Linked DNA regions of Parazoarcus communis. The protein of the gene in region 2 interacts with the protein of the main gene of each other region in a pairwise test. Links are inferred from orthologs where the notes say so. Each region holds a gene or a part of one and is shown on either strand. Other genes may lie near its edges.

Region 1 (3,000 bases), 760 kb from region 2 along the record:
TCCTTCGAGGCTCTGTGCCTTGAACTGCTGAAGGGAGCCCGCCTTGGCTGAAGCGCGCATGCGATCCGCTGCAGCACCTGCCCGCAAGGCCGGGCAGCGGACCAACGCGCGCGACGACAGGGGCTTGTGGAATCGTCCGGCATTGCTCGACCTGCTTTCCGACCTGTTGATGCTGTTCGCAGCCATCGGTCTGGGCTGGGCCCTGGTGACATGGTTTCTGTCGCGGCCGCTGTTTCCGCTGCGTGAACTGGTGGTGCTGACCCCGCCGGGACAGGTGACCGAAGCGCAGCTGCAATACGTGGCGCGCACGGCCATTCGCGGCAACTTCTTCACCATCGAGCTCGATTCGGTGCGTTCGGCGTTTGAAAAGCTGCCCTGGGTGCGGCGTGCCGAAGTGCGCCGGCGCTGGCCCGATGGCATCGAGCTGCGCCTTGAAGAGCACCAGGCGGTTGCGTACTGGACGTCGACCGAAAGCGGTGACACGCGTCTGGTCAACCGTCAGGGTGAGGTGTTTACCGCATCGAGCGATGCCCGCATGCCCGCGTTCTCGGGCCCGCAAGGTTCGGCTGCGACGCTGCTGGCGCGCTACGAGACCTACTCCGGCATGCTGAAGCCGATGGGCGCGTCGCTGAAGGGGTTGATGCTGTCGGCGCGTGAGGCATGGCAGCTCAAGCTTGATAACGGCGTGCTCATCGTGCTCGGGCGCGAACAGGAGCGCGCACCGCTCGAGGCCAGGCTGAAGCGCTTTGTCGCCGCCTGGCCCGAAGTGCGGGACTCCATTGGATTACAGGTCGCCGTGGCGGATCTCCGCTACCCGGGCGGTTTTGCATTGACTCCCATTGATGCCGTGCCGGTCGGCCGGAACCAGGCAACGAAAGGCAAGAAATGAGCAAGGACTTCAAAGAACTGATCGTCGGTCTCGATATCGGCACCTCCAAGATCACCTGCATGGTGGCCGAGGTGCGCCCAGACGGACGGCTCAACGTCGTCGGCCTCGGCACGCAGCCGACCAACGGCCTCAAGCGCGGCGTGGTGGTCAATATCGAAGCCACCGTCGATGCGATCTCCCGGGTGATCCAGGAGGTCGAGCTGATGGCTGAGTGCAAGATCCACGACCTCTACACCGGTATCGCCGGGAGCCATATCAAGAGCTTCAACTCCAATGGCATGGTCGCGATCAAGGACAAGGAAGTGACGCCGATGGATGTGGAGCGGGTGATCGAGGTCGCACGTGCGATGCCGATTCCGGCCGAACAGCAGATCCTGCATATCCTCACCCAGGAATTCATCATCGACGGCCAGGGTGGTGTGCGCGAGCCGATCGGCATGAGCGGGGTCAAGCTCGAGGTCAAGGTGCATATCGTCACCGGTGCCGTGTCCGCCGCGCAGAACGTCGTCAAGTGCGTACGTCGCTGTGGGCTCGAGGTCATGGACCTCATCCTGCAGCCCCTGGCGTCGAGCTACGCGGTGCTGACCGAGGATGAGAAGGAACTCGGCGTGTGCATGGTCGATATCGGCGGTGGTACGACCGACATCGCCGTATTTACCCAGGGTGCGATCCGCCATACGGCGGTGATTCCCGTCGCGGGCGACCAGATCACCAACGACATCGCAATGGCGCTGCGTACGCCGACTTCGGAGGCCGAGGAAATCAAGATCCGCCACGGGGTGGCGATGCACACCCTCGCTGACCCGGAGGAAATGATCGAAGTGCCCGGTGTGGGTGATCGTCCGCCGCGCCCGCTGTCGCGTCAGCGTCTGGCAGACGTGATCGAGCCCCGGGTGTCCGAACTCTTCGAACTCGTGCAGGCAGAGCTGCGCCGCAGCGGCTACGAAGAGCTGCTGTCGTCGGGCATCGTCCTCACCGGTGGTTCGGCCGTCATGGATGGCATGGTCGAGCTGGGCGAGGATGTATTCCACATGCCGGTGAGGGTCGGCGCGCCGCAGTACGACGGCGGTCTGGCGGACGTGGTGTGTCAGCCACGTTATGCAGCTGCGATGGGGCTGGTAATCGAAGGCGCAGCGCAGCGCAGGAGAGGTTTGCAGGCGCGCGATACGCGCGGCGTGAAACAGTTTTTCGGACGCATGAAGTCATGGTTCGAGCGGAATTTCTGACCGGCTGCAGGTGCAGTCAGTCATTTTGAATGAGTGTCTGTTTTGATACCTAGATTTAGTATTACACTTTACGGTTAATACTAAATGCGGGTTAAACGGACGTTCTGAGTGCAGCAGGGCCGTTTATCAAGGAGGCGAGGCAAATGTTTGAAATCATTGAGAAAGAGCCGGTTGGGACGATCATCAAGGTGGTCGGTGTGGGTGGCGCTGGCGGTAACGCGGTCGACCACATGATCCGTGAAGGTGTGAAGGGGGTGGATTTCATCTCCGCAAACACCGATGCGCAGGCGCTGTCGCGCTGTTTGGCACCGACCAAGATCCAGCTCGGTGTCACCGGTCTGGGCGCAGGATCCAAGCCTGAAGCCGGGCGCGCTGCCGCACAGGAATCGCGTGAAGCAATCGCCGCCGCACTGGAAGGTGCGCACATGTGCTTCATCACTGGCGGCATGGGTGGTGGTACGGGTACCGGCGCTGCGCCTGTCGTGGCTGAGATCGCCAAGGAAATGGGCATCCTGGCCGTTGCCGTGGTGACCAAACCCTTCGATTTCGAAAACCGCATTCGCGTGGCCGAGAGCGGTGTCGAGGAGCTGACCCGCCATGTGGATTCGCTGATCGTCGTACTCAACGACAAGCTGCTCGACGTCTTCGGTGACGACGCCGGCTTCGAAGAGTGCTTCCGCTCGGCTGACAACGTGCTGCGTTCGGCTGTTGGCGGTATCGCCGAGATCATCAACGTGCCTGGCCTGGTCAACGTCGACTTCCAGGACGTACGCACCGCGATGGCCGAGATGGGCCGTGCGATGATGGGTTCCGCAGAAGCCGCCGGGATGGATCGTGCGCGAATTGCGGCCGAACAGGCTGCCGTGTCGCCGCTGCTTGAAGGTA
Region 2 (5,944 bases):
TGCACATTGGGTTCGGCGCCGAAGGCGGTGCTGGTGCCGGAAAATATCTTGGAAGCGGTGTTGAGCTGGGCGTGAACTTCCAGGCCAATGACGACTTCCCAATCCGATCTGCTCATGTCTGTATCCGTTATTGCTGGCGGTCAGTTGCAGCGACCGCTCGGCCGATCCACCAGGATGGGCCATACATAGTCAAAGGTGTTGCGATCGCAGCGGCTGGCGCACTGGGCGAAGGCGACGGTGACCTGGTCGCCCTGTTCCCACATGCGCACGACGCAGCCGTCCCGCGCGCGCAGTTCGACGTGGGGCTCCTTGCGCACCTGCTCGAAGTCGGCGAGATCAAAGTGGCAGCTGCCACGCTTGGGGACGCTGACCGAGGCCTTGAAGCGACTGACTTCCGAGTAGCTGACGTCAAGCAGCGCACTTCCGCTGTAGCCGACTTCGTCCTTGAAGCGGCAGTCGGCCTGCACGTTGAGCGGGCGGATCGGCATCGGCTTGAGCCGGCCGCCGGCCTCGGACGGGTGCTCCATGACGGTACCGGTGTCCTGCTGGTAGACCGTCGGGGTGGCGCAGGCGGCCATCAGCACCGTGGCTGCAAGCGGTGTGAGGTAGCGGGAAAGCAGGCGGTGGATCATTGCGTTCTCACAGAACATCGGCGGGGCGCTGAAGATGCCAGTCGGTCGCCTGCTGGTACTGGTGGGCGGTCGCGAGCAGCTTGCCTTCGGCAAAATAATTGCCGATCAGCTGCATGCCCACGGGCAGCGAGCCGGCGCCAAAACCGCAGGGGTGGGACAGGCCGGGCAGTCCGGCGAGGTTGACCGCAATGGTGTAGATGTCGGCGAGGTACATCTGCACCGGATCGTCGCCCATCGCGCCCAGCGCCCACGCGGTGGTCGGGCTGGTGGGGCCGGCGATGACGTCGCATTCGCTCAGCGCCTTGCGGAAATCCTCGGCGATCAGGCGGCGCAGCTTCTGCGCCTGCAGGTAATAGGCGTCGTAGTAGCCGTGGGAGAGCACATAGGTGCCCACCAGGATGCGGCGCTTGACCTCGGCCCCGAAGCCTTCGGCGCGGCTCTTGCAGTACATGTCGTTGAGGTCGCCGTACTCGGCGGCACGATGACCGAAACGCACGCCGTCGAAGCGGCTCAGGTTGCTCGAGGCTTCGGCGGGCGCGATCACGTAATAGGCGGGGATGGCCAGCTTGGCGTTGGGCAGGCTGACCTCGACCGTGGTGGCGCCGAGTGCGCGGTATTGCTCGATGGCGGCGTCGATGGCGGCGCGCACTTCGTCGCTCATGCCGTCGGCGAAAAACTCGCGCGGCAGGCCGATGCGCAGGCCCGCGAGCGGCTTGTCCGAGCCGGCAGGCGCAAGCGCGTCAGCGTAATTCTCGGTCGGGCGGTCGAGGCTGGTGGAGTCGCGCGCATCGAAGCCGGTCATGGCCGACAGCAGCAGCGCGCAATCTTCGGCCGAGGCGCCGAATGCGCCGCCCTGGTCGAGGGACGAAGCGTAGGCGATCATGCCGTAACGGCTGACCGCGCCGTAAGTCGGCTTGATGCCGGTAACGCCGGTGAACGCGGCCGGCTGGCGCACCGAGCCGCCGGTGTCGGTGCCGGTCGCGATCGGCACCATGCGGGCTGCGACCGCTGCGGCCGAGCCACCGGACGAGCCGCCGGGCACGTGGCCGGGGTTCCACGGGTTGCGCGCAGGGCCGAAATGGGAGTTTTCATTGGAAGAGCCCATCGCGAACTCGTCCATGTTGGTCTTGCCCAGGCTGACGGCGCCGGCATTCTTCAGCAGCGACACGACGTGCGCATCATAGGGGCTGACGAAGTTTGAGAGCATCTTCGAGCCGCAGGTCGTGAGCACGCCTTCGGTGCAGAACACGTCCTTGTGGGCGAGCGGGATGCCCGTCAGGGGGCCGGCCTCGCCGCGGGCGATGCGCGCGTCGGCGGCATTGGCGGCGGCCAGCGCACCCTCACGGTCGATGGTGATGAAGGCGTTCAGCGTCGGGTTGCGGGCCTCGATACGGTCGAGGAAGAGCCCGGCGAGTTCGACGCTGGAAATCTGCTTGTCGTCCAGCGCGCTGCGCAGGGCGGAGAGTGACGCATTGATCATGTCGTGGCTGCTTGCTGATAGGATGGCCACGGGATGCACCCTGCAGGCACATGATGTGTCGCGGGCGCCCCGTGAAGGTTCATTCGATGACTTTGGGCACCAGGTAGAGCCCGGCCTCGGTCTGCGGAGCGACGGCCTGGAAGGCGGCGCGGCGATCGGATTCGGTCACGGCATCGTCGCGCAGCCGGGTGGCGAGCTCCTGCGGATGGCTCATGGGCTCGATGCCGGTGGTGTCAACGGCCTGCATCTGCTCGATCAGGCCGAAAATGCCATCGAGCTTCGTGCGGGTGGCATCGATCTCGGTTTCGGAAATCGCAAGACGGGCTAGACGGGCGATGCGCCCGACCTGTTCATTGGTAAGCGACATGAAGTAACAAAACCTGCTGAATCCACAAAGGTTTGTAGGTTATCATAATCGCCTTTGGCCCTGCTCAGGGCCGGCCCCCTGCGGCGCATCTTCTCACCGGTTTCGGAATCCCCAATGTTCGGTTTTCTGCGTTCCTATTTTTCAAGCGATCTAGCGATCGACCTCGGCACCGCCAACACGCTGATTTACGTGCGTGGCAAAGGCATCGTGCTCGACGAACCCTCGGTTGTGGCCATCCGCACCGAAGGCGGCCCCAATGCCAAGCGCACCATTCAGGCAGTGGGCTCTGCGGCCAAACAGATGCTCGGCAAGACGCCGGGCAACATCACGGCGATCCGGCCGATGAAAGACGGCGTGATCGCCGATTTCGTCGTCACCGAGCAGATGATCAAGCAGTTCATCAAGAAGGTGCACGACTCGCGCCTGCTTTCGCCCAGTCCGCGCATCATCGTCTGTGTGCCCTGCGGTTCGACCCAGGTCGAACGCCGCGCCATTCGCGACGCCGCTCTGGCGGCGGGCGCTTCGCAGGTGTACCTGATCGAGGAGCCGATGGCTGCCGCGATCGGTGCCGGCCTGCCGGTGTCGGATGCACTCGGCTCGATGGTGGTCGACATCGGCGGCGGCACGACCGAAGTCGGCGTGATCTCGCTTGGCGGCATGGTCTATGCGGGCAGCGTCCGCGTCGGCGGCGACAAGTTCGACGATTCGATCGTCAACTACATTCGTCGCAACTACGGCATGCTGATCGGCGACACCACTGCCGAGAACATCAAGAAAGAGATCGGTTCGGCCTTCCCCGGCTCCGAGGTGCGTGAGATGGAAGTCAAGGGCCGCAACCTGGCCGAGGGCATTCCGCGCAGCTTCACGATCTCGTCGAACGAAATTCTCGAGGCGCTGACCGAGCCGCTCAATCAGATCGTTTCTGCGGTCAAGATTGCGCTTGAGCAGACCCCGCCGGAACTGGGCGCAGACATCGCCGACCGCGGCATGGTGCTCACCGGTGGTGGCGCCCTGTTGCGCGATCTCGACCGTCTGCTGATGGAAGAGACCGGCCTGCCCGTCATCGTCGCCGAAGAACCCTTGACCTGCGTCGCGCGCGGATGCGGCATGGCGCTGGACAAGATGGACAAGCTTGGCTCCATCTTCACCTCGGATTGACCTGCAGGGCCCGACGGTGCTGTCGTCGGGCCCTTGCTGAACCAGGACGTTCCGGATGACCTTCGCCGGCCATCAACCGCCCCCTATCTTCAATCGTGGACCGGCACCGCTGGTCCGCCTGCTGCTGTTCGTCTCGCTGTGCCTGATGATCCTGGTGGCTGATCTGCGCTTTCGTTATCTCGAAGTGCTGCGGCAGGGGCTGTCCGTCGCGACCTACCCCTTGCAGATGGCTGCTGCCACACCGGCTGACTTCGTGCGCAATGCCTCGGTGTACTTTGCGACCCTGGTGCGCGTGCAGCTCGAGAATGCCGACCTGAGGCGCAAGCAGCTTGGCAGCGGTGAGCGTTTGCTGCGGTTTGAACTCCTCGAGCGCGAGAACGCCCAGTTGCGCGGCTTGCTTGAGATGTCCCAGCGTGTGGGCGTGCGCAGCATCGCCGCCGATATCCTGTATGACGCACCGGATCCGTTTGCACGCAAGGTCATCCTCGATCGTGGCGCGCAGCAAGGGGTCGAGGCCGGCCTGGCGGTGGTGGACGCTGCCGGTGTGCTCGGCCAGGTGACCCGTGTGTATCCGATCCAGTCCGAAGTCACCTTGCTGACCGACCGCAATCAGGCGATTCCGGTGCAGGTTCTGCGCAATGGCTTGCGCGGGGTGCTGTTTGGCATCGGACAGGGGCGGCTCGAAGTGAGGTTCGTGATTGCCACCGCCGACATTCAGGCGGGCGACATGCTGGTGACCTCGGGGCTGGATGGTGTTTTCGTGCCTGGCCTGCCGGTGGCCGAAATCGAGTCCGTTGACCGCGAATCAGATGCCTTCGCCCGCATCATGTGCCGCCCGCTGGCCGGGGTCGAGCGCAGCGCGCAGGTACTGGTGCTCGGGCGTCAGGTACTGCCGCCGCCGCGGCCGGCGGATGAGGACGCCGTGCCGCCCGCAAGGCCTGTGACGGCGCCCTGACATGCAGCCGACCAATCGTTCAAGTCGCATCCTGTTGCCGGTCAGGCTGTGGTTCATCCATTTCAGCCTGCTGGTTGCACTCGGCCTGGTCTATGTGCCCACCGGCCGCCTTCCCGGCGTGCCGGACTGGGTCGCGCTGGTGCTGGCCTTCTGGTGTATCCGCGAGCCGCTGCGCATCGGCATGGGTGCGGGCTTCTTCTTCGGCTTGCTCGTCGATATCGGGCAGGGCGCGGCGATGGGGCAGCATGCCCTGGCCTATGTTGTGCTCGCCTACCTTGCCAACGGCCTGGCGCGCCGGCTGATGTGGTTTTCGGCCTTGCAGCAGGCCCTGCACGTGCTGCCGATGCTGCTGGTTTCGCAGGCGCTGATGGTGGCCGTGCGGCTGATTGCCGGGGCAGAGTTCCCAGGCTGGTCGTATTTTCTGTCGAGCTTCACCGGCGTATTGCTGTGGTGGCCGCTCATGTATCTGCTCCTGCTGCCGCAGTACCAGCCTGCCGACCGTGACGACAACCGGCCCATCTGATGCCCGGTGACATGATTTCATTTCATGCCCCCGAGCAGGACTCATCACGCTTTCGCTGGCGCGTGCTGGTGGCGGGGGTGTTCGCACTGGTCTGCTTCGTCCTGCTTGCATCGCGCTTCTACTACCTGCAGGTACAGAAGTTCGACTACTTTCATACCCGTGCCGAGGATAACCGCATCGCGCTGCTGCCGATCGTGCCCAACCGCGGCACGATCGTCGACCGCAACGGGGTCGTGCTGGCGCGCAACTATGCCGCCTACACGCTCGAGATCACGCCGGCACGCACCAACGGCCTGGAAGAGACCATCGAGGCACTCAACGCAGTTGTTCCCATCGATGCGCGCGATCGCCGACGCTTTCGCAAGCTGCTGGAAGAAAGCCGCAGCTTCGAGAGCGTGCCGATCCGCAATCGCCTCAGTGACGAGGAAGTCGCCCGTTTCGTCGCCCAGCGTTATCGCTTTCCGGGCGTGGACGTGCAGGCCCGGCTGTTTCGCGACTATCCGCTCGGCGCCAGCGCATCGCATGTCGTCGGTTATATCGGGCGCATCAATCAGCGTGACGTCGAGCGTATCGAAGAGCGCGACGACGTAGCCAACTACCGCGGCTCGGACCACATCGGCAAGAGTGGCCTGGAGCTGTCCTACGAGGCCGAGCTGCACGGCAACACCGGTTTCGAGCAGGTCGAGGTCAATGCCGGGGGGCGGGCGGTGCGGCGGCTCTCGAGTACGCCGGCGGTAACCGGGAGCGACCTTGAGCTCAACCTCGACATGGAGTTGCAGAAGATTGCCGAAACGGCATTCGGCGACCGTCGCGGCGCGCTGGTCGCGAT
Region 3 (5,910 bases), 760 kb from region 2 along the record:
GACCGAGGATGAGAAGGAACTCGGCGTGTGCATGGTCGATATCGGCGGTGGTACGACCGACATCGCCGTATTTACCCAGGGTGCGATCCGCCATACGGCGGTGATTCCCGTCGCGGGCGACCAGATCACCAACGACATCGCAATGGCGCTGCGTACGCCGACTTCGGAGGCCGAGGAAATCAAGATCCGCCACGGGGTGGCGATGCACACCCTCGCTGACCCGGAGGAAATGATCGAAGTGCCCGGTGTGGGTGATCGTCCGCCGCGCCCGCTGTCGCGTCAGCGTCTGGCAGACGTGATCGAGCCCCGGGTGTCCGAACTCTTCGAACTCGTGCAGGCAGAGCTGCGCCGCAGCGGCTACGAAGAGCTGCTGTCGTCGGGCATCGTCCTCACCGGTGGTTCGGCCGTCATGGATGGCATGGTCGAGCTGGGCGAGGATGTATTCCACATGCCGGTGAGGGTCGGCGCGCCGCAGTACGACGGCGGTCTGGCGGACGTGGTGTGTCAGCCACGTTATGCAGCTGCGATGGGGCTGGTAATCGAAGGCGCAGCGCAGCGCAGGAGAGGTTTGCAGGCGCGCGATACGCGCGGCGTGAAACAGTTTTTCGGACGCATGAAGTCATGGTTCGAGCGGAATTTCTGACCGGCTGCAGGTGCAGTCAGTCATTTTGAATGAGTGTCTGTTTTGATACCTAGATTTAGTATTACACTTTACGGTTAATACTAAATGCGGGTTAAACGGACGTTCTGAGTGCAGCAGGGCCGTTTATCAAGGAGGCGAGGCAAATGTTTGAAATCATTGAGAAAGAGCCGGTTGGGACGATCATCAAGGTGGTCGGTGTGGGTGGCGCTGGCGGTAACGCGGTCGACCACATGATCCGTGAAGGTGTGAAGGGGGTGGATTTCATCTCCGCAAACACCGATGCGCAGGCGCTGTCGCGCTGTTTGGCACCGACCAAGATCCAGCTCGGTGTCACCGGTCTGGGCGCAGGATCCAAGCCTGAAGCCGGGCGCGCTGCCGCACAGGAATCGCGTGAAGCAATCGCCGCCGCACTGGAAGGTGCGCACATGTGCTTCATCACTGGCGGCATGGGTGGTGGTACGGGTACCGGCGCTGCGCCTGTCGTGGCTGAGATCGCCAAGGAAATGGGCATCCTGGCCGTTGCCGTGGTGACCAAACCCTTCGATTTCGAAAACCGCATTCGCGTGGCCGAGAGCGGTGTCGAGGAGCTGACCCGCCATGTGGATTCGCTGATCGTCGTACTCAACGACAAGCTGCTCGACGTCTTCGGTGACGACGCCGGCTTCGAAGAGTGCTTCCGCTCGGCTGACAACGTGCTGCGTTCGGCTGTTGGCGGTATCGCCGAGATCATCAACGTGCCTGGCCTGGTCAACGTCGACTTCCAGGACGTACGCACCGCGATGGCCGAGATGGGCCGTGCGATGATGGGTTCCGCAGAAGCCGCCGGGATGGATCGTGCGCGAATTGCGGCCGAACAGGCTGCCGTGTCGCCGCTGCTTGAAGGTACGGAGCTGTCGGGTGCGCGTTGCGTGCTGATCAACATCACCGCCAGCAAGTCGCTCAAGATGTCCGAAGTGCGCGATGCGGTGAAAACGGTCCAGGCCTTTGCCGCGCCGGAAGCCTTCGTCAAGTACGGAACCGTGTTCGAAGAGACCATGGAAGACCGCATCCGCATTACCGTGGTCGCCACCGGTCTTGGTACGCCGCGTGCTACCGCACGTCAGCCGGTGATGCAGGTGGTGCAGGGTACGGGTACGTATGGCCCGTCCAGCGGTGTCGACATGAACAATCTCGACGTACCAGCCGTGATGCGCAGTGGCCGTCGTACGACCGTTGATGCGATGAGCAACAACGGTGTCGGCACCTACGACATCCCGGCCTTCCTGCGTCGCCAGGCAGACTGATCCCGCTTCCTGCGGGCCCGCACGGGCACTCACGCGCGAACCGCCGCCTCCGGTTCGGGCGCGGGTGCCCGTCTCTTTTGGTGCACTGCAACTAAGATTTTGGGGCGTGCTAAACTGCGGGTGTGAAACGGGAATGAAATACATGATCAGGCAGCGAACTCTCAAATCGATCGTCAAGGCAACCGGCGTCGGCCTCCACGGCGGACGCAAGGTCAATCTGGTGCTGCGCCCTGCAGCGCCGGACACCGGTATCGTCTTTCATCGCGTCGATCTGAACCCGCCGCTCGATCTGCCTGCCGATCCCTATGCCGTGTGCGACACCCGGATGTGTTCCGGGCTGGAGCAGGGCGGCGAGAAAGTGGGTACGGTCGAACACCTGATGTCGGCGCTGGCCGGCCTCGGAATCGATAACCTGCATGTCGATGTCGATGCGCCCGAGATTCCGATTCTCGATGGCAGTTCGGGGCCTTTCGTGTTCCTGCTGCAGTCGGCAGGCATCGAGGAGCAGGCTGCACCCAAGAAATTCATGCGGGTGAAAAAGGCCGTGGAGTATCGCGAAGGCGACAAATGGGTGCGCCTCGAGCCCTACGATGGCTTCAAGCTGCAATTCTCCATTGTGTTCAACCACCCGGCGATCGACAGCACGTCGACTTCGGTGAATATCGACTTTGCCGAGCATTCCTACATTCGCGATGTCGCGCGGGCGCGTACCTTCGGTTTCATGCAGGATGTCGAATTCATGCGGGCAAATGGCCTGGCACTTGGCGGCAGCCTGGACAACGCCATCGTGATGGACGAGTACCGCGTGCTCAATGCCGAAGGGCTGCGCTACGCCGACGAGTTCGTCAAGCACAAGGTCCTCGACGCCATTGGCGACCTCTATTTGTGTGGTCATCCGCTGCTGGCGGCCTATTCGGCGCACAAGGCCGGGCATGCACTGAACAACCAGGTGCTGCGCGTTCTGCTCGAAGACGCGTCGGCGTGGGAAATCGTGACCTTCGAAAAAGTGGCCGCAGCACCCGCGGCGGTCGTGCATCAGTTTGCCGATGCCGCGCTGGTGAGCTGAGTCGCCGCGATGCTTGTGCTGCGCATCGTCGGTTTGCTGCTGGTGCTCGGGATCGCCGGCTCCATCCTGCTGTGGCTGCTTACCGGCAATCGCCGCTATCGGCAGTGGGCATGGAAGATCTTTCGTGCCGGCCTGGTCGTGCTCTTCGTCTTTCTGTCCCTGTTTGCCCTCGAGCGCCTTCTGGCGCCGATGATCTGACGCTGTCAGCTTTCCCTGCTGAGGCGCGCAAGCCGTTCGAGCGCATCGCGCAGCGGTGAGTCTTCGGGCAGCGTCGCAGCAAATTCCCGCAACTGAGTCTTGGCCGCCGGCGACACCGTGCGCACGGTCGGTGCGCGTTGCACGACGGTCTCCTCGGGTGTGGATACCTTGATCCTGATCGACTGCAGCGGGTAGCCCGCGTGCAGGAAGTGATCCATCAGGGAAGGGGTCATCTGCTTGAGTCGCACTGCGAGGGCGCTGCCGCGGGTGGCAATCACCAGCACGTCATCCTTCAGATTGACCACGCTGCAGGCTTTTGCGAACTGGGCGGGCAGGCCGCCGTCGAGGACGGTCTGCAAGCGGCGCAGCCGGGCTGCATGGTCCTGCAGGCGGGCAAGTGCGTTGCCGGCGCCAAGGTAGCGTTGCAGGAGCTTGCTCATGAGTTTTGGGTCGCTTAATGAGGGAGAAATATGGGAGGACAGTCCGACATGATAAACTCGCCGCTTTGCCGAATCGACGTCGACCCCATCTCATGTTCTCCGGCCTTCTCAAGAAATTATTCGGTACACGTAACGACCGTCTGATCCGCCAGTATTCGCAGACCGTTCGTCGGATCAATGCTCTGGAGCCCGAGATCTCGGCGCTTTCGGACGAAGCACTCAAAGGCAAGACTGCCGAGTTCAGGCAGCGCGTTGCAAACGGCGAAACGCTCGACGCACTGCTTCCCGAGGCTTTCGCCGTGGTGCGCGAAGCGGGCAAGCGGGTGCACGGCATGCGCCACTTCGACGTGCAGCTCATTGGCGGCATGGTGCTGCACGACGGCAGGATTGCCGAAATGCGTACCGGCGAGGGCAAGACTCTGGTCGCCACGCTGCCGGCCTACCTGAATGCGCTCGCCGACAAGGGCGTGCACGTCATCACCGTCAACGATTACCTGGCCAGCCGCGACGCCGACTGGATGGGCCGGATCTTCGGTTTCCTCGGGCTGACCACTGGCTGCAACCTGTCGCGCATGTCGCACCAGGAAAAGCAGGCGGCCTATGCGTCCGATATTACCTACGGCACCAATAACGAATTCGGGTTCGACTACCTGCGCGACAACATGGTGTACAACACCGGCGAACGTGTTCAGCGCAAACTGAACTTCGCCATTGTCGACGAAGTGGACTCCATCCTCATCGACGAAGCGCGCACGCCGCTGATCATCTCCGGCCAGGCCGAAGATCACACCGAGCTGTACCTGAAGATGAACCAGGTTGCGCCGCTGCTGAAAAAGCAGGAAGGCGAAGGCGACGATGTGACCGTGCCGGGCGACTACACGGTCGACCTCAAGGCCCATCAGGTGCTGTTGACCGAGCAGGGGCACGAGACGGCCGAGCAGCTGCTGGTGCGCACGGGCCTGCTTCCGGAAGGCAGCGGCCTCTATGAGCCGGGCAACATCCTGCTGGTGCACCATCTCTACGCCTCGCTGCGTGCCCACGCGCTGTATCACAAGGATCAGCACTACGTCGTCCAGAACGGCGAAGTGGTCATCGTCGACGAGTTCACCGGGCGCCTGATGGCGGGCCGGCGCTGGTCCGACGGTCTGCACCAGGCCGTCGAGGCTAAGGAAGGCGCGCGCATCCAGGCCGAGAACCAGACCCTGGCCTCGATCACCTTCCAGAACTACTTCCGCATGTACGGCAAGCTCGCCGGCATGACGGGTACGGCCGACACCGAAGCCTTCGAATTCCACTCCATCTACGGTCTCGAGACGGTCGTCATTCCGACCAATCGCCCGGCCGCACGGCGCGACGAGAACGACAAGGTTTATCGCACCGCCAAGGAAAAGTGGGATGCGGTGATCGCCGATATCGAAGGCTGCGTCACTCGCGGGCAACCGGTGCTGGTGGGTACGACCTCGATCGAGACCAACGAGTACCTGTCCGGCCTGCTGAACAAGGCCAAGATTGCGCATCAGCTGCTCAATGCCAAGCAGCACGACAGCGAAGCCCAGATCGTCGCTCAGGCCGGCCGTCCCGGTGTGGTGACGATTGCCACCAACATGGCCGGTCGCGGTACCGACATCGTGCTGGGTGGCAATATCGAGAAGCCGGTGTCCTTGCTGCGTGAAGACGAGAGCATTCCGGAAAGCGAGAAGGAGGGCCGCATCGCCACCTTGCGTGCGGAGTGGCAGAAGGTGCATGAGCAGGTCTGTGCCGCGGGCGGTCTTCACATCATCGGTACCGAGCGCCACGAGTCGCGTCGTATCGACAATCAGCTGCGCGGCCGTTCGGGCCGTCAGGGCGACCCGGGTTCGAGCCGTTTCTACCTCTCGCTTGAAGATCCGCTGATGAAGATCTTCGCCGGCGAGCGCCTGAACGCGATCATGGTCCGCCTGAAGATGCCTGAAGGCGAGGCCATCGAGCATGCGATGGTCACCCGCTCGCTGGAGTCTGCGCAGCGCAAGGTCGAGCAGCGCAACTTCGATATCCGCAAGCAGCTGCTCGAGTACGACGACGTCTCCAACGATCAGCGCAAGGTGATCTACCAGCAGCGCAACGAGCTGCTCGAGAGCGAGAGCATCTCCGACACGATCACCGCGATGCGCCAGGGCGTTGTGCATGACACCTTCCGCCTCTACGTGCCGCTGGACACCGTGGAAGAGCAGTGGGACGTGCCCGCACTGGAGCAGGCACTCGCGGCCGACTTCCAGCTCAAGCTGGACGTGGCAGAGTGGA
Region 4 (6,053 bases), 910 kb from region 2 along the record:
AATTGCCGCTGGAGACTGCCGCGATCTGGCTCAGCAGCCAGCCGAATCCGTAAAGCGGCGCAAGCGCCAGCAGCCAGCCGGCGCGCGTGCCAAGCACCTTGCCCAGCCAGGGGGCAAGAAGCGCAGTCAGACCGATCAGGGCAAGCGCGGTGAGCATTGAGGCTCCATGAGTGGGCAGTCTTCTGCATCGGGCGCGACGTCGTCGGTGGGCCGCAGGTCACGCCGTTGATTGTAGTGTTGGTGAATGACCCAAGACGATCGCGAGAGGTTCCCGCTATCGGGAGGGATGTGTCACCGGGCCTTTGGGCAGGCGTCACATCTGCTTGCAGTGTGGGCGGGCTCTCATGCGGCGGTTCCGCAAAACCTGCTAAAATGCGAGGCTTTTTTCAACATAGACCGGAGCTGTCCCCATGGCCATCGAACGCACCCTTTCCATTATCAAGCCCGACGCAGTTGCCAAGAACGTGATCGGCCAGATTTACGCCCGCTTCGAAGAAGCTGGCCTGAAGATTGTCGCAGCAAAGATGGTTCACCTGTCCGAGCTCGAAGCCGGCCAGTTCTACGCTGTCCACAAAGAGCGTCCTTTCTTCAAGGATCTGGTGTCCTTCATGGTTTCCGGCCCGGTGATGATCCAGGCCCTGGAAGGCGAGAACGCCATTGCCAAGAACCGTGAGCTGATGGGCGCCACCGACCCGAAGAAGGCCGACAAGGGCACCATCCGTGCAGATTTCGCCGATTCGATCGACGCCAATGCCGTGCACGGTTCCGACGCTCCGGAAACGGCTGCGAACGAAATCGCCTTCTTCTTCCCGGGCATGAACGTTTACTCCCGCTAAGCGGTCCATGCCTGTGGCCCGCTTCGCCCGCTTCGCGGTGATGCACCGCGAACCGCGCGGGCGGGCCGTTTGCATTGGAGGTAATGATGAATAAGCCGGTCAATCTGCTCGATTTCGATGTCGATGGTCTCGTCGCCTGGTTTGCCGGGATGGGCGAGAAGCCGTTTCGCGCGCGGCAGGTGATGCGCTGGATGCATCACGAAGGCTGCGACGACTTCGATGCGATGACCGATGTGGCGAAATCGCTGCGGGCCAAGCTCAAGGATGTAGCCTTGATCCAGCCGCCAGTGCCGGTGCGCGATTCGGTGTCGACCGACGGTACGCGCAAGTGGTTGCTTGATGTCGGTAACGCCAATGCGGTGGAGACGGTGTTCATTCCCGAAACCAGCCGCGGCACGTTGTGCATTTCCTCGCAGGCAGGCTGTGCGCTCGATTGCGCCTTCTGCTCCACGGGCAAGCAGGGCTTCAACCGCAACCTGAGCGCGGCCGAGATCATCGGTCAGCTGTGGCTTGCAAACAAGTTGCTCGGGGCTGCGCGCGACGAAGCGGCCGACCTCGAGTCGGGCGAGAAGGACAATGGCCGCATCATCAGCAACGTGGTGATGATGGGCATGGGCGAACCGCTCGCCAATTTCGATAACGTGGTGACTGCACTGCGCCTGATGCTCGACGACCATGCCTACGGCCTCTCGCGCAGGCGGGTGACGGTGTCGACCTCGGGTATCGTGCCCGCAATGGACCGCTTGCGCGACGAGTGTCCCGTTGCGCTAGCGGTGTCGCTGCACGCATCCAATGACGCGCTGCGCGACCGTCTGGTGCCGATCAACCAGAAGTATCCTCTGCGCGAGCTGATGGCGGCTTGCGTGCGCTATCTCGACCGTGCGCCGCGCGACTTCGTCACCTTCGAGTACGTGATGCTCGACGGCGTGAATGACAGTGATGCGCATGCACATGAACTTGTTGCGCTGGTGCGTGACGTGCCATGCAAGTTCAACCTGATTCCCTTCAATCCCTTCCCCAATTCGGGTTTTCTGCGCTCCCCGGCGGACCGCATTCGGCGCTTTGCAGGTATCCTGATCGATGCCGGTATCGTGACCACCACGCGCAAGACGCGCGGTGACGATGTCGATGCTGCCTGCGGCCAGTTGGCCGGTCAGGTTCAGGACAAAACCCGGCGCACAGTGGTGCGCCTGAAGCAGTCGACGGAGGTTCGCTGATGACGGTCAGGATGTTGCCGCTGGTATTGCTGGTTTCGGCGCTGGGGCTCGGGGGCTGCGTCACGGCGCCGACTTCCGGCGTCAGTGGCGATGCGGTCGGGGTGTCGCGTCCGATGTCGGATGTTCAGCCGGCTGCCGGGCCTGATGCCCGAGCTCGCGTACATGTGGATCTCGGTCAAGCCTATTTCGAGATCGGGCGCTATGATGTCGCGCTCGACGAGGGCAGGCTCGCTCTGGCTGAAAGCCCGGCTTATGCGCCCGCCTTTCATCTCATGGGGCTGACCTACATGATGATCGACGAGAACGGCTCGGCTGGAGAGTACTTTTCCCGGGCCCTCAATGCCGCGCCAGGCGACCCCGACTTCAACAACAGCTATGGCTGGTTTCTTTGCCTGCAGGGGCGTGAGGCCGAAGGGATGGAGCGATTTGCCCGCGCTGCCCGCAATCCGTACTACCGTTATCCGACGCGTCCGTACACCAATGCAGGCCTGTGCCAGCTGCGGCTGAACAAGGACGCGGAGGCGGAGCAGCAGTTCATGCTTGCGATCCAGGCTGATCCGGCCAATGCCGAGGCGCTCTATCAGCTGGCTGCCATTGCCTATCGGCGTGGCAATTATCAGGCTGCGCACGAGCAGCTCAACCGGTTGCACCAGCAACTCAGGTCGAGCGCTGCATCGGTCTGGCTCGGTTTGCGCACCGCGCGCAAGCTTGGCGAGCGCAATGCAGAGGCCAGTTATGCCGAGCAGTTGCGTAGCCGTTTTGCCGACTCCGCTGAACATGTCTTGATGATGCAAGGGAAGTACGAGTGAGTAGCACGCAGTCCGATGCCGTCACGATGACGGAAACCGCACAGACGCCTGCCGGCACCATGCTGCGCAAGGCGCGTGAAGTGCGCGGCGAGTCGCTTGAAGAGGTCGCTCAGGCATTGAAGCTTTCAATGCGGCAGTTGGTTGCGATCGAGAGCGGACACTACGAGATCCTGCCAGGGCCGGCATTCGTGCGCGGATTCGTGCGCAACTACGCCCGGCATCTGGGGCTGGACCCGGAGGCGGTGCTGGCCGCAGTGGGCGCCGAAGCGTCTGCCGCCGTTGACCTGACGCCGGTTTCGAATGCCGAAGGCGACATGCCAGCCAATCGCGGGTTCAAGTTCAATGTCGTGCCGGCGGCGGTGGTTGCAGGCCTGCTGCTGGTGCTGATTTCGGCCGGCGGGTATTTCGGCTGGTTCGAGACGCCGACGCAGTCCGATGTTGAAGTCATCGAGCCTGGCATGGCGCCCATGACGCAGAGCGAGGCTGAAGAGGTGCTGGCTTCGTCGGCGCCCGTCGCGGTCGAGGTCGATCCACCGCTTGCCGAGCCTGCAGCCACCGTTGCACCTGTGCCTGAATCCGCAACGCCTTTGGCGTCTGGTGCCCTGGCTGTGCCGGTGGCACCGCCTGCTGCAGCGCCTGCGGTGTCTGCTGCTGCTCCGCTTGTACCGGTCGATGCCGCTGCGCCTGCAGCCGATGTGCCGCCGCCCTTGCGCTTCGTTTTTTCCGGTGAATCCTGGGTCGAAGTGAAGGACGCCTCCGGCGCGATCCTGTTCTCGGGCATCGGGGTCTCCGGAAGCTCGCGGACGGTTCAGGGGGCGCCGCCGTTTGCGCTCGTGATCGGCAATGCGCGCAGCGTCCGGCTCGAATTCAACGGAAAACCGGTCGACCTCGTGCCTCACACCAAGGTTTCGGTCGCCCGTCTCACGGTTCAATGACATGACGCAATCCAGTTTGATTTCCGCACCCTCTCCACGCCGCAATACGCGCCTGGTCCGTATCGGGCAGGTTGCCGTGGGCGCAGGGGCGCCGGTGGTGGTGCAGTCGATGACCAACACCGACACCGCCGACATTCTCGGTACGGCGATGCAGGTGGCCGAACTCGCCCGCGCGGGCTCCGAGATGGTCCGCATTACGGTGAATAACGAAGAGGCGGCGCGGGCGGTACCGCATATCCGTGACCGTCTGCTGGCACTGAACATGGATGTGCCGCTGGTGGGCGATTTCCACTACAACGGGCATACGCTGCTTTCGAAGTACCCTGCCTGCGCCGAGGCGCTGGCCAAGCTGCGCATCAACCCCGGCAACGTCGGTGCGGGCAGCAAGCGCGATCCGCAGTTCGCTGCCATCGTCGAGATTGCGTGCAAGTACGACAAGCCGGTGCGTATCGGCGTCAACTGGGGCAGTCTCGACCAGTCGGTGCTGGCGCGGATCATGGACGAGAACGCGACGCGTGCCGAACCGCGCGACGCCGGCGCGGTCATGCGCGAGGCGCTCGTGGTGTCTGCGCTCGAATCTGCCGCCAAGGCCGAGGAGTATGGGCTGGCCGGGGATCGCATCATTCTGTCGGCCAAGGTGTCGAGCGTGCAGGACCTGATTGCGGTGTACCGTGACATGGCCGTCCGCTGCGACTATCCGCTGCACCTCGGGCTGACCGAGGCCGGCATGGGGAGCAAGGGCATCGTCGGCTCCACTGCCGCGCTGGCCGTGCTGCTGCAGGAAGGTATTGGTGACACCATCCGCATCTCGCTCACACCCGAGCCCGGCGGCAGCCGCACTCAGGAAGTCGTGGTGGCTCAGGAGATCCTGCAGACCATGGGCCTGCGTGCCTTTACGCCGATGGTCACGGCCTGTCCCGGCTGCGGACGCACGACCAGCACCTTCTTCCAGGAGCTGGCATCGGGCATTCAGAACTACGTGCGCGAGCAGATGCCGACCTGGCGTGACCAGTACGACGGCGTCGAGAACATGACCCTTGCGGTGATGGGCTGCGTAGTCAATGGTCCGGGCGAGAGCAAGCATGCCAACATCGGCATCTCGCTGCCCGGTACCGGTGAAACGCCGGCTGCCCCGGTCTTTGTTGACGGGCAGAAGACGGTCACCCTGCGTGGCGACAATATCGCTGCCGAATTCAAGGCGATCGTGGACGATTACGTCTCCACCCGCTATACCCGCAAGGCCGGTTGAACACCGGCCCCGACAAGAACAAGACAACGACAAGCAGAATCATCAATGAGTCAGACCTTGCAGGCCGTACGCGGGATGAACGACATCCTGCCCGACGAGGCCGAAATCTGGGAAAACTTCGAAGACATCGTGCGCGACTGGTTGCGCAGCTACGGCTACCGCCCGATCCGCATGCCGATCGTCGAGCCGACGCCGCTGTTCAAGCGCGCGATCGGCGAGGTGACCGATATCGTCGAGAAGGAAATGTATTCGTTCGAGGACGCGCTCAATGGTGAGCACCTGACGCTGCGCCCCGAGGGCACCGCATCGTGCGTGCGCGCTGCGATCCAGCACAACCTGGTGGCTGCCGGCGGACCGCAGCGCCTGTACTACCACGGCCCGATGTTCCGTCACGAACGTCCGCAGAAAGGGCGTTACCGGCAGTTCCACCAGATCGGTATCGAGGCACTGGGCTTCGCCGGTCCGGATATTGATGCCGAGCACATCATCATGTGCGCCCGGTTGTGGGACGACCTCGGGCTGGAAGACGTCAGCCTCGAGATCAACTCGCTGGGCTCGGCCGAAGAGCGGGCCCTGCACCGTGCGGCGCTGATCACTTACCTCGAGCAGCATCAGGATCGCCTGGACGAGGATGGCAAGCGCCGCCTGTACTCCAATCCGCTGCGTATCCTCGATACGAAGAATCCCGACCTGCAAGATATCGTCGAGGCCGCGCCGAAGCTGGCAGATTATCTCGGCGACGAGTCGCGCGAGCACTTCGACGCCGTGCAGGTGCTGCTCAAGGATGCCGGTATTCCGTACCGGATCAATCATCGGCTGGTACGGGGCTTGGATTACTACAATCGCACCGTGTTCGAGTGGGTCACCACCCGACTGGGCGCGCAGGGCACCATTTGTGCCGGCGGCCGCTACGACGGACTGGTCAGCCAGCTTGGGGGGAAACCCCAGCCTGCGGCCGGTTTCGCCATGGGGGTCGAGCGCCTGCTCGCCTTGTGGAAGGAATGTGG

What was found.
Region 1: the proteins of CEW87_RS06605 (region 2) and ftsA interact in binary tests that used the Escherichia coli proteins (3 or more experiments, as listed by UniProt). The link is inferred for Parazoarcus communis from one-to-one orthologs.
Region 3: the proteins of CEW87_RS06605 (region 2) and ftsZ interact in binary tests that used the Escherichia coli proteins (3 or more experiments, as listed by UniProt). The link is inferred for Parazoarcus communis from one-to-one orthologs.
Region 4: the proteins of CEW87_RS06605 (region 2) and CEW87_RS10800 interact in binary tests that used the Escherichia coli proteins (3 or more experiments, as listed by UniProt). The link is inferred for Parazoarcus communis from one-to-one orthologs.

What each region holds. Positions count from the first base shown.
Region 1 is NZ_CP022188.1:2,213,379-2,216,378, forward strand. It holds ftsA (cell division protein FtsA), read left to right. Parts: upstream 1-885; coding sequence 886-2,115; downstream 2,116-3,000. Other genes in the region: CEW87_RS10130 (D-alanine--D-alanine ligase), read left to right, coding at 1-51; CEW87_RS10135 (cell division protein FtsQ/DivIB), read left to right, coding at 44-889; ftsZ (cell division protein FtsZ), read left to right, coding at 2,259-3,000. UniProt on the Escherichia coli protein: Essential cell division protein that assists in the assembly of the Z ring. May serve as the principal membrane anchor for the Z ring.
Region 2 is NZ_CP022188.1:1,454,502-1,460,445, forward strand. What follows is about bases 1,726-4,615. They hold CEW87_RS06605 (rod shape-determining protein), read left to right. Parts: upstream 1,726-2,593; coding sequence 2,594-3,637; downstream 3,638-4,615. Other genes in these bases: gatA (Asp-tRNA(Asn)/Glu-tRNA(Gln) amidotransferase subunit GatA), read right to left, coding at 1,726-2,112; gatC (Asp-tRNA(Asn)/Glu-tRNA(Gln) amidotransferase subunit GatC), read right to left, coding at 2,192-2,479; mreC (rod shape-determining protein MreC), read left to right, coding at 3,693-4,592; mreD (rod shape-determining protein MreD), read left to right, coding at 4,594-4,615. Also shown: Asp-tRNA(Asn)/Glu-tRNA(Gln) amidotransferase subunit GatB, read right to left, coding at 1-116; CEW87_RS06590 (hypothetical protein), read right to left, coding at 141-632; more of gatA, read right to left, coding at 640-1,725; more of mreD, read left to right, coding at 4,616-5,115; mrdA (penicillin-binding protein 2), read left to right, coding at 5,127-5,944. UniProt on the Escherichia coli protein: Forms membrane-associated dynamic filaments that are essential for cell shape determination. Acts by regulating cell wall synthesis and cell elongation, and thus cell shape.
Region 3 is NZ_CP022188.1:2,214,851-2,220,760, forward strand. The notes cover bases 1-2,856. They hold ftsZ (cell division protein FtsZ), read left to right. Parts: upstream 1-786; coding sequence 787-1,926; downstream 1,927-2,856. Other genes in these bases: ftsA (cell division protein FtsA), read left to right, coding at 1-643; lpxC (UDP-3-O-acyl-N-acetylglucosamine deacetylase), read left to right, coding at 2,069-2,856. Outside these bases: more of lpxC, read left to right, coding at 2,857-2,992; CEW87_RS10155 (hypothetical protein), read left to right, coding at 3,002-3,190; CEW87_RS10160 (DciA family protein), read right to left, coding at 3,196-3,630; preprotein translocase subunit SecA, read left to right, coding at 3,723-5,910. UniProt on the Escherichia coli protein: Essential cell division protein that forms a contractile ring structure (Z ring) at the future cell division site. The regulation of the ring assembly controls the timing and the location of cell division.
Region 4 is NZ_CP022188.1:2,364,119-2,370,171, forward strand. What follows is about bases 1,829-4,827. They hold CEW87_RS10800 (RodZ domain-containing protein), read left to right. Parts: upstream 1,829-2,858; coding sequence 2,859-3,797; downstream 3,798-4,827. Other genes in these bases: rlmN (23S rRNA (adenine(2503)-C(2))-methyltransferase RlmN), read left to right, coding at 1,829-2,053; pilW (type IV pilus biogenesis/stability protein PilW), read left to right, coding at 2,053-2,862; ispG (flavodoxin-dependent (E)-4-hydroxy-3-methylbut-2-enyl-diphosphate synthase), read left to right, coding at 3,799-4,827. Outside these bases: mbhE (hydrogen gas-evolving membrane-bound hydrogenase subunit E), read right to left, coding at 1-157; ndk (nucleoside-diphosphate kinase), read left to right, coding at 411-836; more of rlmN, read left to right, coding at 923-1,828; more of ispG, read left to right, coding at 4,828-5,046; hisS (histidine--tRNA ligase), read left to right, coding at 5,092-6,053.